Regions from separate parts of the Bradyrhizobium sp. USDA 4504 genome, predicted to be linked through region 2. Evidence: predicted binding sites of a transcription regulator. Region 2 holds the regulator's gene; the other holds the start of a gene.
The links. Region 2 encodes LexA, which represses DNA repair genes until DNA is damaged. Its sites were predicted from a motif close to TGTTCNNNNTGTGTTCNG; they were not measured.
Positions count from the first base shown of each region.

Region 1 (7,614 bases), 320 kb from region 2:
CTGGGCTTCGCCGCCCGACAGCGTCGTCGCCTGCTGGCCGACATGGATGTAGTCGAGGCCGACGCGGTGCAGGGTCTGGAAGGTCTCGCGCACGCGCGGCACCGCCTTGAAGAATTCGGCGGCTTCCTCGACCGTCATGTCGAGCACGTCGGCGATGCTCTTGCCCTTGAACAGCACCTCCAGCGTCTCGCGGTTGTAGCGCTTGCCCTTGCAGGTGTCGCAGGTGACGTAGACGTCGGGCAGGAAGTGCATCTCGATCTTGATGACGCCGTCGCCCTGGCAGGCCTCGCAGCGGCCGCCCTTGACGTTGAAGGAGAAGCGCCCGGGCTCGTAGCCGCGCGCCTTCGCCTCCGGCAGGCCGGCGAACCATTCGCGGATCGGCGTGAAGGCACCGGTATAGGTCGCGGGGTTGGAACGCGGCGTGCGGCCGATCGGCGACTGGTCGATGTCGATGATCTTGTCGATGTGCTCGAGGCCCTCGATGCGGTCGTGCGGCGCCGCGCCCTCGCTGGCGTTGTTCAGCTTGCGGGCGATGGCGCGGTACAGCGTGTCGATCAACAGCGTCGACTTGCCGCCGCCGGAGACGCCGGTCACGCAGGTGAACAGGCCGAGCGGGATTTCGGCCGAGACGTTCTTGAGGTTGTTGCCGCGGGCGTTGACGACCTTGATGGTGCGCCGGTGGTTCGGCGGCCGCCGGTCGGGCACAGGCACCGACAACTCGCCGGTGAGATACTTGCCGGTCAGCGATTTCGGATTGCGCATGATCTGGTCGGGCGTGCCTTCGGCGACGATGTGGCCGCCATGCATGCCGGCGCCGGGCCCGATATCGAGCACATAATCGGCGAGGCGGATGGCGTCCTCGTCATGCTCGACCACGACCACGGTGTTACCGAGGTCGCGCAGCCGCTTCAGGGTGTCGAGCAGGCGGGCATTGTCGCGCTGGTGCAGGCCGATCGACGGCTCGTCCAGCACGTAGAGCACGCCGGTGAGGCCCGAGCCGATCTGCGAGGCGAGGCGGATGCGCTGGCTCTCGCCGCCGGACAGCGTGCCGGAGGAGCGCGACAGCGTCAGGTAGTTCAGGCCGACGTCGAGCAGGAAGGTCAGGCGCTCGCGGATCTCTTTCAGGATGCGCGTTGCGATCTCGTTCTGCTGCGCGTTCAGCGCCTCCGGCACCGTCTCGAACCATTCGCCGGCGCGCTTGACCGAGAGCTCGGAGATCTCGCCGATGTGCTTGCCGCCGATCTTGACGCACAGCGCCTCCGGCTTCAGGCGGTGGCCGTTGCAGCCTTCGCAGGGCACGTCGGAGAAATACTTGCCGAGTTCCTCGCGCGCCCACTCGCTCTCGGTCTCGCGGTAGCGGCGGTTGATGTTGGTGATGACGCCCTCGAACGGCTTCTTGGTGTCGTAGGAGCGGACGCCGTCCTCATAGGAGAACTTGATCTCGTCGTCGCCGGAGCCGTGCAGCAGCGCGTTCTGGACCTTCTTGGTGAGGTCCTTCCACTTGGTGTCGAGCGTGAACTTGTAGTGCTTGCCGAGCGCGGTCAGGGTCTGGATGTAGTAGGGCGAGGATGATTTCGCCCAGGGCGCGATCGCGCCCTTGCGCAAGGTCAGCTCCTTGTCGGGGATGACCAGGTCCGCGTCGATATGCTGCTCGACGCCGAGGCCGCCGCAGGCCGGACAGGCGCCATAGGGGTTGTTGAACGAGAACAGGCGCGGCTCGATCTCGGGGATCGTGAACCCGGAGACCGGGCAGGCGAACTTCTCCGAGAACAGGATGCGCTCGGGCCCGCTCTTGTCGTGGATTTTGGCGGTTTTCTTCTTGTCCTCTTTCTTGTCGTCCTGGGCGGCCGCCGCCGGCGCGTCGGCATATTCAATCACGGCGAGGCCCTCGGCGAGCTTCAGCGCGGTCTCAAAGCTTTCCGCGAGGCGCTGGGCGAGGTCGGGACGCACCACGATGCGGTCGACCACGACGTCGATGTCGTGCGGGAATTTCTTGTCGAGCGCCGGCGCCTCGGACAGTTCGTAAAAGGTGCCGTCGATCTTGACGCGCTGAAAGCCCTTCTTGAGGTACTCGGCGAGCTCCTTCTTGTACTCGCCCTTGCGACCGCGCACGACCGGCGCCAGCAGATAGAGGCGGGTGCCTTCCGGCAGCGCTAGCACGCGATCGACCATCTGCGAGACGATCTGGCTCTCGATCGGCAGGCCGGTGGCCGGCGAATAGGGCACGCCGACGCGCGCCCAGAGCAGGCGCATGTAGTCGTAGATCTCGGTGACGGTGCCGACGGTGGAGCGCGGGTTCTTCGACGTGGTCTTCTGCTCGATCGAGATCGCCGGCGACAGGCCGTCGATCTGGTCGACATCCGGCTTCTGCATCATCTCGAGGAACTGGCGCGCATAGGCCGACAGCGATTCGACGTAGCGGCGCTGGCCCTCGGCATAGATGGTGTCGAACGCGAGCGACGATTTGCCGGAGCCGGACAGGCCGGTGAACACCACGAGCTTGTCGCGGGGAATCTCGACGTCGATGTTCTTCAGATTGTGTTCGCGCGCGCCACGGATCGTGATGGCGCGCGATGAGGAGCCGGCGTTCTGTTGGCGCTTCGCCTTGAGCACTTCATCCATAGCGACAGTTCCGGGCGCATGCTTGGCGCCTTTTGGGCGCGCATCGCCGGTGATGCCGGGACCTTGCGCCGATGGGGTGTGAAGACTGGAACGTAGGAAGAACGGTCGACAATTTCCAGTGCTGAGTCGCGTCCATCAACGGATAGTTTGCCTGATGGCAGCAGCCGTCAGCAGCGCCGGTTCCGCTAGAGCCTTTTCCCGCTTCGATGGGATCGGAACGGGAGCTCTGGATTCCTGCTGTGACGCGTTTTCTTGACGCGAACCGCAATTCACTTCGCTCGAAAACGCGCTTACGCAAAAAGGCCGGCGCTAGGCCGGCCAGTGCGATCTGACCGCCGATGGCGGTCAGGCAATTCGCTCAGGCTTAGTACTTGGCGACGATCGGGCCGCCGAAGTGATAGTTGACGCCGAACTGGGCGCTGTGCAGCTCGAGCGTACCGGACGGCACGCCGAAATAGTTCTCGCTGTCGAGGCTGCGATACAAGTATTCGCCCTTGATCGACCACTGCGGCGCGATGAACGCCTCGACGCCGGCGCCGACGGTCCAGCCGGAGTGAAAGTTGCTCTGCGAGGCGGTCACGCCGAGCGCGGTGACGCTGACCTCGTTGTTGGCCCAGGCGTAACCGCCGGTGCCATAGAACAGCACCTTGTCGACGGCGAAGCCGAGGCGGCCGCGCACGGTGCCGAGCGAGTCGATCTTGCTGCGGGCGGTGACGCCGAGCGCGGAGACCGATGCGTCGATGTCAGCGCCTGCGGCGTCGACCTCGAGGCCGTACACGATGTTGCCGGCTTGCCAGTTGTAGCCGATGGTGCCGCCGCCGAAGCCGCCTTCCATGCTCGGGGTGCCGGAGTTCTCGCTGGCGTAGCCGCCGAAGCCACCGACGTAGAAGCCGGTCCAGTTGTAGATCGCGGCTGGCGGCGGAGCCTTCACGTAAGGCGCGCGTGCCGCCATGTCGGCGGCCATTGCCGGTGCAAAAGCGCTCAGTGCAAACATGCCGGCCGAGGCCAGCAAAACAGTCCTCATTTTCAAAGTCCCAGTCCCATTTTCTTGTTGTCCCTTCAGATATCTTGAAGAGAGCGTCACAGCAGTGTCGCGTGACGTGCTGGTGCTTCTACAGAGAAATGCCGGAACGTGTGTATCCGCGAAACCACAACGCACCGAAAACGGCCCCGGTGAGGTGCGCGTGCACACGCAACGAAAAAGCCGGCGCACAAACAGGCGCAAACAAAAAGGCCGGCGCGAGGCCGGCCTTTCGTCTGGATCAATCGGCCTGGCGCGATCAATAGCGCGCGACGACCGGACCACCCCACTTGTAGTTCACGCGGACGGTAACGAGGTCGACGTCCTGGCGATCGCGGATGGTGCTGTTCAGCGTGCCGTTGGGGGCGATCAGGTTATAGGTCTTGTCCTGCATGAACAGGTGGTCGTATTCGATGCCCGCGGTCCAGTTCGGCGCGAAGCCGACTTCGATGCCGGCGCCGACGGTGCCGCCCCAGCGGGTGTCGCTGGCGCTGCCGACCAGCACGCCGGTTGGGGTGAAGTAGGTGTTGAAGCGGTTGTCGGTCAGCGCCGCGCCGCCCTTGGCGTAGAGCAGCACGTTGTTGACGGCGTAACCGATCTGGCCGGTGAACAGGCCGAACGCGTCGATCTTGGACTGGTTGGTGAACAGGCCCGGGAAGATCGCGCTGTTGTTGCTGCCCTTCAGGTCAGCCCAGTCGCCCTGCGCTTCGAGGCCGAACACCCAGGCGCCAGCCTGCCAGCGATAACCGATCTGGCCACCGGCGACGCCGCCGGTTGCATCATGGCAACCATCTGATGCGAGGAAGATGCCGGCCGGGAGCTGGTCCCAGCAATTGTGGCTCGAGCCCCAGCCGCCGTTGGCGCCGATGTAGAAGCCGGTCCAGTCATAGATCGGGGCAACCACGGGCGGCGGCGCCTTGGTGTACGGGCGCGCAGCGAGATCGGCAGCCGCGGCAGGCGCAGCAAACGCAATCAGAGCAACCGTACCGAGCAAAAACTTCTTCATTATCAATCCCCCAGCACCCCGATCGGCTTCCAAACGGTCCCGAAGCACGATCCCAGACGCGAGCGCCCGCGCCATGGTTGGAGCTATACGCTGATTCAACCGAAAACGCAGTCTCCCAAATGCAACACTCGCGGGAGAAGTATCGATAAGGCAAGCTGCTGATTTGTTTGTTGTTTTTCTAAATCTTGCTGCCGAGCGTCGGCCTGCACCGAGATCGACTGCCGCTCTGACGGCACTCGCCGCTTCTACGGATGGTTGTGGCGAACAAAACTGGAACGATGCCGGATCCGGTGCTATATCCCGATATCCGTGGATAACCGCGAGACGGCAAAGGCGACGAGCCGGCACCGGCGTATAGGGTCATCCACGACGCCTGCGGCGTAAGTGGCGAAGGTTGAGAGTGGCGGCCGAATGTCCGGACGCCCGGTTTTTGAGTGGAGATGATGCGATGGCAGGAAGCGTGAACAAGGTGATCCTGGTGGGAAACCTCGGCAAGGATCCGGAAATCCGGCGGACGCAGGACGGCCGTCCGATCGCAAACCTTTCCATCGCCACCTCGGAAACCTGGCGCGACAAGGGCACCGGCGAGCGCAAGGAAAAGACCGAGTGGCACCGCGTCGTGATCTTCAACGAGGGCCTCTGCAAGGTCGCCGAGCAGTATCTGAAGAAGGGCGCCAAGGTGTACATCGAGGGGCAGTTGCAGACCCGCAAATGGACCGACCAGAGCGGCGTCGAGAAGTACTCGACCGAAGTCGTGCTGCAGGGCTTCAACTCCAACCTCACCATGCTCGACGGGCGTGGCGGTGGGGGCAGCAGCTTCTCCGATGATGGCGGCAGCGATTTCGGTTCGGCCGGACCAGTCAGCTCGGCGCCGCGCCGCGCCGTCGCCGCGGGTGGTGGCAGCAGCCGCAACAGCGACATGGACGACGACATCCCGTTCTGAGCAGCGGTCGCGCTTCCGTCGATTCCGTCAGGCGCCGTTCCGTGAAGATCATTTCCCGGAACGGTCGTTGCGATCGGCACCAGCAATTTCCTCGTGTGGAATATGAGGATAACCCGGTAACTCTCTGTCAGAACGTCGGTGGTTCGACGTAAGGGGATGCGGGTTCCCTGGACTTTGACACAGCCTGATGTAAATGATATTTACATTGGCCTGCGGCATTTGATGCCTGGCCGCGAGCTTCACCCGAGGGCCGGCCATCATGAGCCTCGCGCCATTGCTCGACGCCGCGCCTGCGATCCCGCTCCACGCCTTTGCCGCGATGGCCGCCTTCGTGCTCGGCTCCATCCAGCTCGCCGCCCCCAAGGGCACGCTGCCGCACCGGACCCTGGGCTGGATCTGGGTGATCCTGATGCTGGTGGTCGCCGGAAGCTCGTTCTGGATCCATCAGATCCAGCTGGTCGGTCCCTGGAGCCCGATCCACCTGCTGTCGATCTTCTCGCTCGCCATGCTGGCGCTCGGCGTCACGGCCGCACGGAGCCACAATGTCCGCCGCCACAGGTTCACGATGATCGGCATCTTCTTCGGCGCGCTGCTCATCGCCGGACTGTTCACCTTGATGCCCGGGCGGATCATGCACGCAGTGGTTTTCGGCCACTGACTGGCGAGGCGAACTGCCACTGGCGAGTGGCGAATAGGGATTTTTCCATCCGCTATTCGCCATTCGCCACGCGCTTCCCGACCAGGCAGCCGGAACCTCGGTGCTCCACCCGTAAGTGCATGAAAAAACGAACGGAAAAACGGCTTGCCGGAGCCGCGCAAGGGTGGTTATCAGGCCCCTGATGGGCTATATGATTCCCCAGCAGAACCGACCGGATTTCCCCTTTGTCCGATAACGACGACCACAAGCCCGGCGAGCCGCCGGGACCCTCAGATATTCGTCCCGTTTCCATCCTCGACGAGATGAAGAAGTCCTATCTCGATTACGCGATGAGCGTGATCGTGTCGCGTGCGCTGCCCGATGCGCGCGACGGGCTCAAGCCGGTGCACCGGCGCATCCTCTATTCGATGCATGAGCAGGGACATACGCCGGACAAGAAATACGTCAAATCCGCCCGCGTCGTCGGCGACGTGATCGGTAAATATCACCCGCATGGCGACCAGTCGATTTACGACGCGATGGTCCGCATGGCGCAGGATTTCTCACTGCGCGTGCCGCTGATCGACGGCCAGGGCAATTTCGGTTCGGTCGACGGCGATCCGCCGGCCGCCTATCGATATACCGAAGCGCGGCTGACCCGGGCGGCGCTCGCCGTGCTGGCCGACATCGACATGGAAACGGTCGATTTCCAGCCGAACTACGACAACTCCGAGCAAGAGCCGTCGGTTCTGCCGGCCCGGTTCCCGAACCTTCTGGTCAATGGCGCGGGCGGCATCGCCGTCGGCATGGCGACCAATATCCCGCCGCACAATCTCGGTGAGGTCGTCGATGCCTGCGTGGCGCTGATCGACAATCCGGCGCTCACGATCGACGAACTGATCGACATCATTCCCGGACCGGACTTCCCGACCGGCGGCGTCATCCTCGGCCGTCAGGGCATTCGCAGCGCCTACCACCTCGGCCGCGGCTCGATCGTGATGCGCGGCAAGGTGACGATCGACACCATCCGCAAGGATCGCGAAGCGATCATCATCACCGAGATTCCCTATCAGGTGAACAAGGCGACGATGGTCGAGCGTATCGCCGATCTCGTCAAAGAGAAGAAGATCGAGGGCATCGGGGACCTGCGCGACGAGTCCGATCGTGACGGCTATCGCGTCGTCATCGAGCTGAAGCGCGAAGCGGTGCCCGACGTGGTGCTGAACCAGCTCTACCGATTCACACCGCTGCAGACCAATTTCCCGGCCAACATGCTGGCGCTGGATTCCGGCCGTCCGCAGACGATGAATCTGAAGGACCTGCTCACCATCTTCGTCGCGTTCCGCGAGCAGGTGGTGACCCGGCGGACCAAGTTCCTGCTCGGC
Region 1 is NZ_JBSSGV010000001.1:2,743,877-2,751,490, forward strand. It holds gene uvrA (excinuclease ABC subunit UvrA) at 1-2,622, opposite strand, end outside; gene ACVMB1_RS12475 (outer membrane protein) at 2,987-3,646, opposite strand; gene ACVMB1_RS12480 (outer membrane protein) at 3,903-4,649, opposite strand; gene ACVMB1_RS12485 (single-stranded DNA-binding protein) at 5,098-5,592, shown strand; gene ACVMB1_RS12490 (DUF2306 domain-containing protein) at 5,852-6,250, shown strand; gene gyrA (DNA gyrase subunit A) at 6,475-7,614, shown strand, end outside.
Region 1: the regulator LexA is predicted to act here: its motif matches at 2,709-2,726, upstream of uvrA (excinuclease ABC subunit UvrA).

Region 2 (7,614 bases):
ATCACGATCACGGAGGCCGCCAGCGTCGGGCGGCACATCCGCCCGGCTGGGGTCGACTTCCGTGAGGGCGAGGTGCTGCTCGCCGGCGGCAGCCGCCTGTCCGACCGCGCGCTGTCGCTGGCGGCCGCCATGAACTATCCGGAACTTGCGGTGCGCCGCCGCCCGAAGGTCGCGGTGCTGGCGACCGGCGACGAGCTGGTGATGCCGGGCTCGCAGCCCGGTCCCGGCCAGATCGTCTATTCCAACGGCTACGCGCTGCGGGCGCTGGCGCGCGCCGAAGGCGCCGAGACCGTCGACCTCGGCGTTGCCGCCGACACGGTGGAGGCGACCACGGCGGGCATCCGCCGGGCGCGCGAGGCCGGTGCCGATGTCCTGATCACGACAGGCGGCGCCTCGGTCGGCGACCACGATCTCGTCAAGCGGTCGCTGGAAGCCGAGGGGGTCGAGATGGCGTTCTGGCGGATTGCGATGCGGCCCGGCAAGCCGATGATGCATGGCCGGCTCGGCGCGATGCGGGTGATCGGCCTGCCGGGCAATCCGGTGTCGTCCTATGTCTGCGCCTTCCTGTTCCTGGTGCCGTTGATTCGGGCGCTGAGCGGCCGGAAAGTGATTCGTCATCGCCGCGCGAGCGCCCTGCTCGGCCGCGACCTCGCTGCCAACGACCAGCGCGAGGACTATCTGCGTGCGCGGCTCGAAGCGCGCGAGGACGGCAGGCTGATCGCAACGCCGGTGACGCAGCAGGACTCGTCGCTGCTCGGGAATCTCGCTGCGGCACGGGCACTTCTCGTGCGTCCGCCGTTTGCGGCAGCTGCCGTCAAGGGCAGCGAATGCGAGATTCTGACACTGCCCGAATAGGGTTTTCGCGCCCCGCCGATTGTGCGTTGCCCGACACGTTCACCGGAAATTAAGTGGTTGCGGAACACATATCGAACATATAGTGTCCGTTCATGATTTGTTTCGAGTACTGGTGTCTACATTCGGGAAGCTGCATGGAAGCAGGTGCATTGAGCACATGCTCCTGAGGTCAGGCCCGGCCTGCAGGCCCCACCAGAAGAGTCTCGGAATCGAACGACGCTATCAACCGGGGGAATACTCGAGATGCTCACGCGCAAACAGTACGAACTACTGCGTTTCATCAATGAACGTCTGAAAGAGGCGGGCGTACCGCCCTCCTTCGACGAGATGAAGGATGCGCTCGACCTGCGCTCGAAGTCCGGTATCCACCGCCTGATCACTGCGCTGGAGGAGCGCGGCTTCATCCGCCGCCTGCCGAACCGCGCCCGCGCCATCGAGGTCATCAAGCTGCCCGAACTCTCGGCCGGCGGCGGCAACGGCCGCCGCGGCTTCACGCCCAGCGTCATCGAAGGCACCCTCGGCCGGCGCGCCAGCACGCCGCCGATTGCCGAGGACGACGGCAACCGTCCGGTCGCGGTCCCCGTGATGGGCCGGATCGCCGCCGGTACGCCGATCGAGGCGCTGCAGACCCGCAGCCACACCATCAGCGTGCCGCCCGACATGCTCGGTGCCGGCGAGCACTATGCGCTCGAGGTGCGCGGCGACTCGATGGTCGATGCCGGCATCCTCGACGGCGACATGGCGCTGATCCAGCGCAACGACGTCGCCAATACCGGCGACATCGTGGTGGCGCTGATCGACGAGGAGGAAGCCACCCTGAAGCGCTTCCGCCGCCGCGGCGCATCGATCGCGCTCGAGCCGGCCAACACCGCCTATGAAGTGCGCATCCTGCCGCCGAACCGGGTCCGCATCCAGGGCAAGCTGATCGGCCTTTATCGCAAATACTGAATTGCAAATACTTGCGGCGGCCGGGAACGAGCAACACGTCGGATCGTTCCTTGCATGATAGTGTAGCGTACGGCCTGCCCGATGCGCTCCGATACCTCTCGCGCAGCGTCGCGTGTTTGTGATCGGAGCGATCTCGGACCAGTCGTACAATCGCCCAGAAACGAGCAGACGCTCGTTCGCTATCGTCCACTCTGGTAGAGGCCCTAATGCCTCAAGGAGAGGCACGGGTCGCTACCTCGAAATGAGGAGCCATCCGATGTGTGACTATAGTCTGCACGCCGTGGCATCGCGCCCCGCCATTGTCGGAGAGACGCTGATCACGACGACGTTCCGCGGCACGTCAACCCGCGGCTTTGCTTCGGAGAATGACCCCACTGTCGCGGTCTGCATGCTGCCGGGCACCGAGCTCGCTTTCGCCGAGAACGTTCGCTACGACAGCCGCTGGATCTGGACCAAGACGCTGAACTATCGCGTCGGCGTGTTCAACGAAGTCGAGCCCGACGTGCCCGATCGGCATCATGACGCGGTCGAATTCCCCGACGGCAGCCATGTGCTGGTGACCCAGCTGGTCGAGGGACAGCGCGTCAGCGTGCTGCAATTGCCGGCGCTGCATCCGCCGGTCGAGCAGAAGCCGAAGGTTGCGGAGCGGCGGCCCTCCGCATTCGCAACGCTGTTTTTGGGTTGAGCGCATCGTCGCCGCGGAATGAGCTGTTCGGCGGCGGATGACCTAAGCAATTTCGGGCGACCCCGGACTCCCGCTTCCGGGGCGCAGAAGGAGATTTGCGTCGGCTGGCACCTTGGCGCATCATCGGGTACGGAGGACGTGCGCGGTGGTCGATAAGGTCACATGGCAAAAGGCTGGACGCGTCACGGAACCGGGCCGCTACATGTTCCGGTTCGGTTGGCTGACGGTAACGGCCGACGACCTGAAAGTCTGGGAGCAATTTCCCGAGGCTTCCTTCACTCTCGTCAAGAAGCCCGACGCCGGCCCCGACTCCGACGAATACCATCTCGGCCTGTTCGAGCTGCCAAGCGCGCCCTTGCCGGACCACGGCTAATCATCGCCCTGCAGATCGGTCTCGGCCGGCGTCGCATCCACCGCAGGCCGCGGCGCGGGGGCGCGTAGCGTCGTCTCGCTCTCGCCGTCGCCGGGAACCGCCGGCGACCACGGCCGGTCGATCCCGCCGGGCTTGACCGCATCGACGACGTAGCCGTCCCTGCTCCGCCGCAGCACCAGCGCGCCGTGGCGGCGCAGCCGCTCGGCATCGATCACCGATGCCGCGCAGCCCTGCGGCGCCCGCCGCGCCGTCACGATCAGGGCTGCGCGCTCGCAGTCGTCCGCCAGCGCCTCCGACCGGGTCGCCAGCGCGACGAAGGTGCCGCCGGGTCCCTGGGTCACGCAGCCGCCGGCATCGCACGAGACGCCCTCGCCGAGCGACGCATCGGTGGCGGTGCGCGCGTCGGCGTCCGCCGCCAGCCACTCCTTGACCAAAAATGCATCCTTGGCGCTGTGCATCAGATGCAGCCGTCCATCACCGCCACGCACCGCGACATTGCGGCCGTCGCCCGAGATCAGCACGTCCGGCTGCGGCACCCTGAGCGCCCAGACCGAGCCACCAGCAGCAGCACCGCACCTGACCAGCGCAGCGGCGTGCGCAGCAGCCCGAGCAGGATGATGCCGGCGCTCGCTGCGATCAGCGGCCCGATGCCGAACGCCGCCATGCGGCCGACCGCGCCCGGGAGTGCGGCGACCCATTGCGTCACCAGGATCATCCAGTCGATGCCAAGACCCATGATCGCCCAGAACACGCCGTCGAAGCCGAACGGCATGGCGACGAGCCCCAGCAGGCCGGCCGGCATCACGACCGCCGAGACCACCGGCATCGCCGCGAGGTTGGCGAGCAGCCCGTAGGGCGTCACGCGGTGGAAATGGAACGCGGCATAGGGCGTCGTCGCCAGCCCCGCCACCAGCGAGGCCAGTATCAGCATCGTGAGCTCCCGGCCGCCCCACAGCGCGACGCGCGCGGTCGCCGAATGGTCGGGCGACGCCAGCAGGTTCGGCAGCCCGATCTGCACTAGCGCCACCAGCCCGAGCGTTGCCGCAAACGACATCTGGAAACTGGGATGCACCAGCGCCTCCGGCGCGATCGCGAGCACGATCAGCGCCGCCACCGCCAGCGTCCGGAAGGTGATCGCGCGGCGGTCGACGATCACGGCGAGCAGCACCACGGCGGTCATGAAGAACGACCGCTGCGTCGCAACCTCGGCGCCCGACAGCAGAAGATAGAATGCGGCGGCGACCAGCGCGGCCGCCGCCGCCCATTTCTTGATCGGATGCGCCGCCGTCAGCGCCGGAAACAGCGCGAGCAGCGCGCGCACCGCGAAGAACACGACGCCGGCCACCACGGCCATGTGGTAGCCGGAGATCGACAGCACGTGGCCGAGCCCCGAGATGAACATCGCATCGTTGACCGGCGTCGAGATCGCGTCGCGCCGGCCGGTGAGCAAGGCGGTTGCGATCGCGCGCTGGTCGCCGTCGAGCGTGGTGCGAATCCGCGCGTCGATGGCGTCGCGCAGGCCCTGCATGAAGGCGGCGTAGCGCAGCGCAAAGCCGCCGGTCGCAGGCGGCTCCCTGGTCTTGACCGCGCCCATCACGAAGCCGGAGGCGCCGATGCCCTGGAAATACAGGTCGCGGCCGAAATCATAGGAGCCCGGGCGCTGCGGCCCGAGCGGCGGCATCAGCCGTGCCTTCAATTCAACGAAGCTGCCGACATCGGGCGCGGTGCCCTTCTTCACCGAGAGCCGGACCCGATCGAGCTTCGTCATGTCGCGCGGGCTCTCCATCGAAACCACACGCAGCACGAAACGATCGGTCTTCTCGCGGATGTCGCGCGTCTCGACGAAGCCGGTCAGCGCCACCGAGAACATCGGCCGCGCCAGCACCGTGTGAGCGACGCGCGCCGTCTTCCAGGTCGCCGTCGCAAAGCCCGCGGCCACCGCGGCCAGCAGCGCGATGACGGGAAACACGCTGCGCCGCCGCAGCAGCAGCGCCAGCAGGCAGAGCAGGATTGCGACGGTGGCCGCGACCGACAGCACCGGCTCGTGCTCGGCCGCGAAATAGAACGCGATGCCGGTGCCGAACGCCACCGGCACCCAGGGCAACAGGCGGCCAGCGCCGGCCTCGGCGCGCGCCCATTGCCGCAATGTCTCGACGAGAGGCTTCCAGATGCCGGCGCGCGCCGGGAGAAAGCCGCCGACCGGCGCAGCCGTGCGCGGCGGCCACGTCCCCGCGTAGCCGCGTTTGCCGCCCGGCGTCGTGCCCTGCTCCGCCATTCCGCTTGCGATCCCTGCCGGGCGGCAGGCTAGCGGATCGCCCCGTCACCCGACTGGAGATATTATACTTTGCGTACCCAGTTGCCAAAAAGAAAAAGGCCGCCGGATTTGGCGGCCTTTGATGGGCATGGAAAGTGGGAAGGCTCGTTCTTTACGCGCCGCGCAAGCGCCTGCGAAACTCACCGGCGACGGCGGTAAGTGGAGACAAGTACAATGCTATGTCGTCCTTCACCATTCCGGTAAGGCTTCGCGCTTCAGCTTTGGTGTTCGCCATGGTCTTTGCTTTCCCATGGACCTTCGTCACCTCGACAATCCTCGACGACCCCTTGTGAGGCGAACCAGCGAAGACGTTTCGTCTAATCTGTCGTTTGCTGCTGCTCTTCTTCATCTCAGCCGTCCTTCATGGACCATGTGTCTTTCACGAACCGGTACGTGCGGATCATCAGGAAAAACACGAGACTTCCTACATCTAAGGCCAGAATCACGATTGCTACCAGATGAAAAACAATCGCTAGTAGCCATAGTTTCCGGAACTCGTCGAGATAATCTGCGGCTAGCTCCAGCCCAGCCGATACGGCACCAGCTCCAAGGAACATCAGACCGCCTGTGACCAAGTGAAACATGAAATGCTTAACTAGGTCAAAATCCTTATTGGGGGCCATTCGCAAGCCTAGCCCTATTTATATTTTTTATTTGTCTTTTCAATGTCTTGGTCGCCAAACTTGTCGGAATCAATTGCGTGAAAATGACGCTAGCAGAGGTTGAGCGAATTGTAACGCGCCCGTGACTTAACCTTTCGTGGAAGGTGGATGTTCTCTCGAATTTTGGGTAATGCCTCAGTTTGAAATCAGTGAGGCTTTGGAGTGTCTTTCGGCGCTGGCACGCTAGCGTTCGGGTCAATACCGCAGCGCTTGGTTTGATAGCCATGCCAATCGATACCGATCCCCTTTTTCTTTGCGGGGTGGCTGAATTCCGCTTTGTACTGCGCCCGGCATTCCTCCATGGTCATGGCGTTGGCGGACGAAGTGAACAAGCCGATCACAGCAACGATAACCAGACGATCCATGGAAATCTCCCCATCTTGCAAAGCTTAAGAGGCCGAAATTGCCCGCTTCTTGTATGGCCCGCGCTTCTTCGGCTCGCCCTCGCGCTTGTCGATTAAAGTTACAATATCGCTCATTTCCATCGGCGATGAAACAAGTCCCGCAGCCATCGCGGGCGTCATGCGCAATGTCTTGTGCTGCTTGATGAAGTTGTACCAAACGAAGTACAGCGCCAGCGCGTGGTAGTGGTTCTCGACCTTCTTAGAGAAGGCGTTCGTTAGACGCGTAAACCGACGCATTGACATGCGCATGGTGAGGTTCTGGCGCTCCACGAATGACGTGGAGACGTGCTTGATACTGGGCGGAGCCGAGAACCAGGTCGCGGTCAACGAATTTCAAACTGACGCACGACCGAATTTTGACCTTTCATAGGTCGCTTTACTTGACGTACCCAATGAGCCGATATATAGTTGGTTCATAAGGGAGAATCGTCATGAAATCGGTCATTTCAGCCAAGCACTTCCACGACGAAGAGGCCGCTTACGCCTTCGTTGAAGCGCGCCTGTGGCCGAATGGGCCGGTTTGCCCGCATTGCGGCGGCGCGGATCGCATTTCCAAGATGGGCGGAAAGAGCACCCGCATTGGCACCTACAAGTGCTACCAGTGCCGCAAGCCGTTCACCGTGAAGGTTGGCACCATCTTTGAAGCCAGCCACGTCCCCATGCGCCATTGGCTGCAGGCGATCTTCCTGATGACCTCCAGCAAGAAGGGCATCAGCAGCAACCAGCTTCACCGCACCCTTGGCTGCACCCTCAAAACCGCTTGGTTCATCTCGCATCGCATCCGCGAAGCCATGCGCGTCAACGGCCTGATGATGCCGCCAATGGGCAGCGGCGGTAAGATCGTGGAAGCGGACGAGACCTTCGTTGGCTTCGTCGAAGGCCAGCCCAAGACCGGCCGTCAGGCGTGGTCGAACCGCAACGTCGTTTTTACCCTCGTTGAGCGCGGCGGTTCCGCACGCAGCTTCCACGTTGATGGCGTGCGCGCTGGCGATCTGATGCCCATCATCAAGGAAAATCTGAGCCGCGAAGCGCAACTCATGACCGACGAAATGTACACCTACAAGTACGCCGCCAAGTCTGGCGCCGTTGCCAGTCATGACACTGTGAACCACAGCAAGGACGAATACGTTCGCCGCGAAGCTGGCCGTCTTATCACCACCAACACGGTTGAGGGCTACTACAGCATCTTCAAGCGCGGCATGAAGGGCATCTACCAGCATTGCAAAGAGAAGCATCTGCACCGATATTTGAGCGAGTTTGATTTCCGCTACAGCAACCGTATCGCGACCGGTTACGACGATCTGGCGCGGGCGGAAAAAGCGCTCAAGGGTGTTCGCGGAAAGCGCCTGACCTATCGAACGACTAATCAGTGA
Region 2 is NZ_JBSSGV010000001.1:3,062,043-3,069,656, forward strand. It holds gene ACVMB1_RS14030 (molybdopterin molybdotransferase MoeA) at 1-855, shown strand, start outside; gene lexA (transcriptional repressor LexA) at 1,099-1,803, shown strand; gene ACVMB1_RS14040 (hypothetical protein) at 2,060-2,488, shown strand; gene ACVMB1_RS14045 (hypothetical protein) at 2,634-2,861, shown strand; partial or broken gene ACVMB1_RS14050 (ComEC/Rec2 family competence protein) at 2,858-5,136, opposite strand; gene ACVMB1_RS14055 (hypothetical protein) at 5,526-5,798, opposite strand; gene ACVMB1_RS14060 (hypothetical protein) at 5,984-6,202, opposite strand; partial or broken gene ACVMB1_RS14065 (IS1 family transposase) at 6,227-6,541, opposite strand; gene ACVMB1_RS14070 (IS1595 family transposase) at 6,673-7,614, shown strand.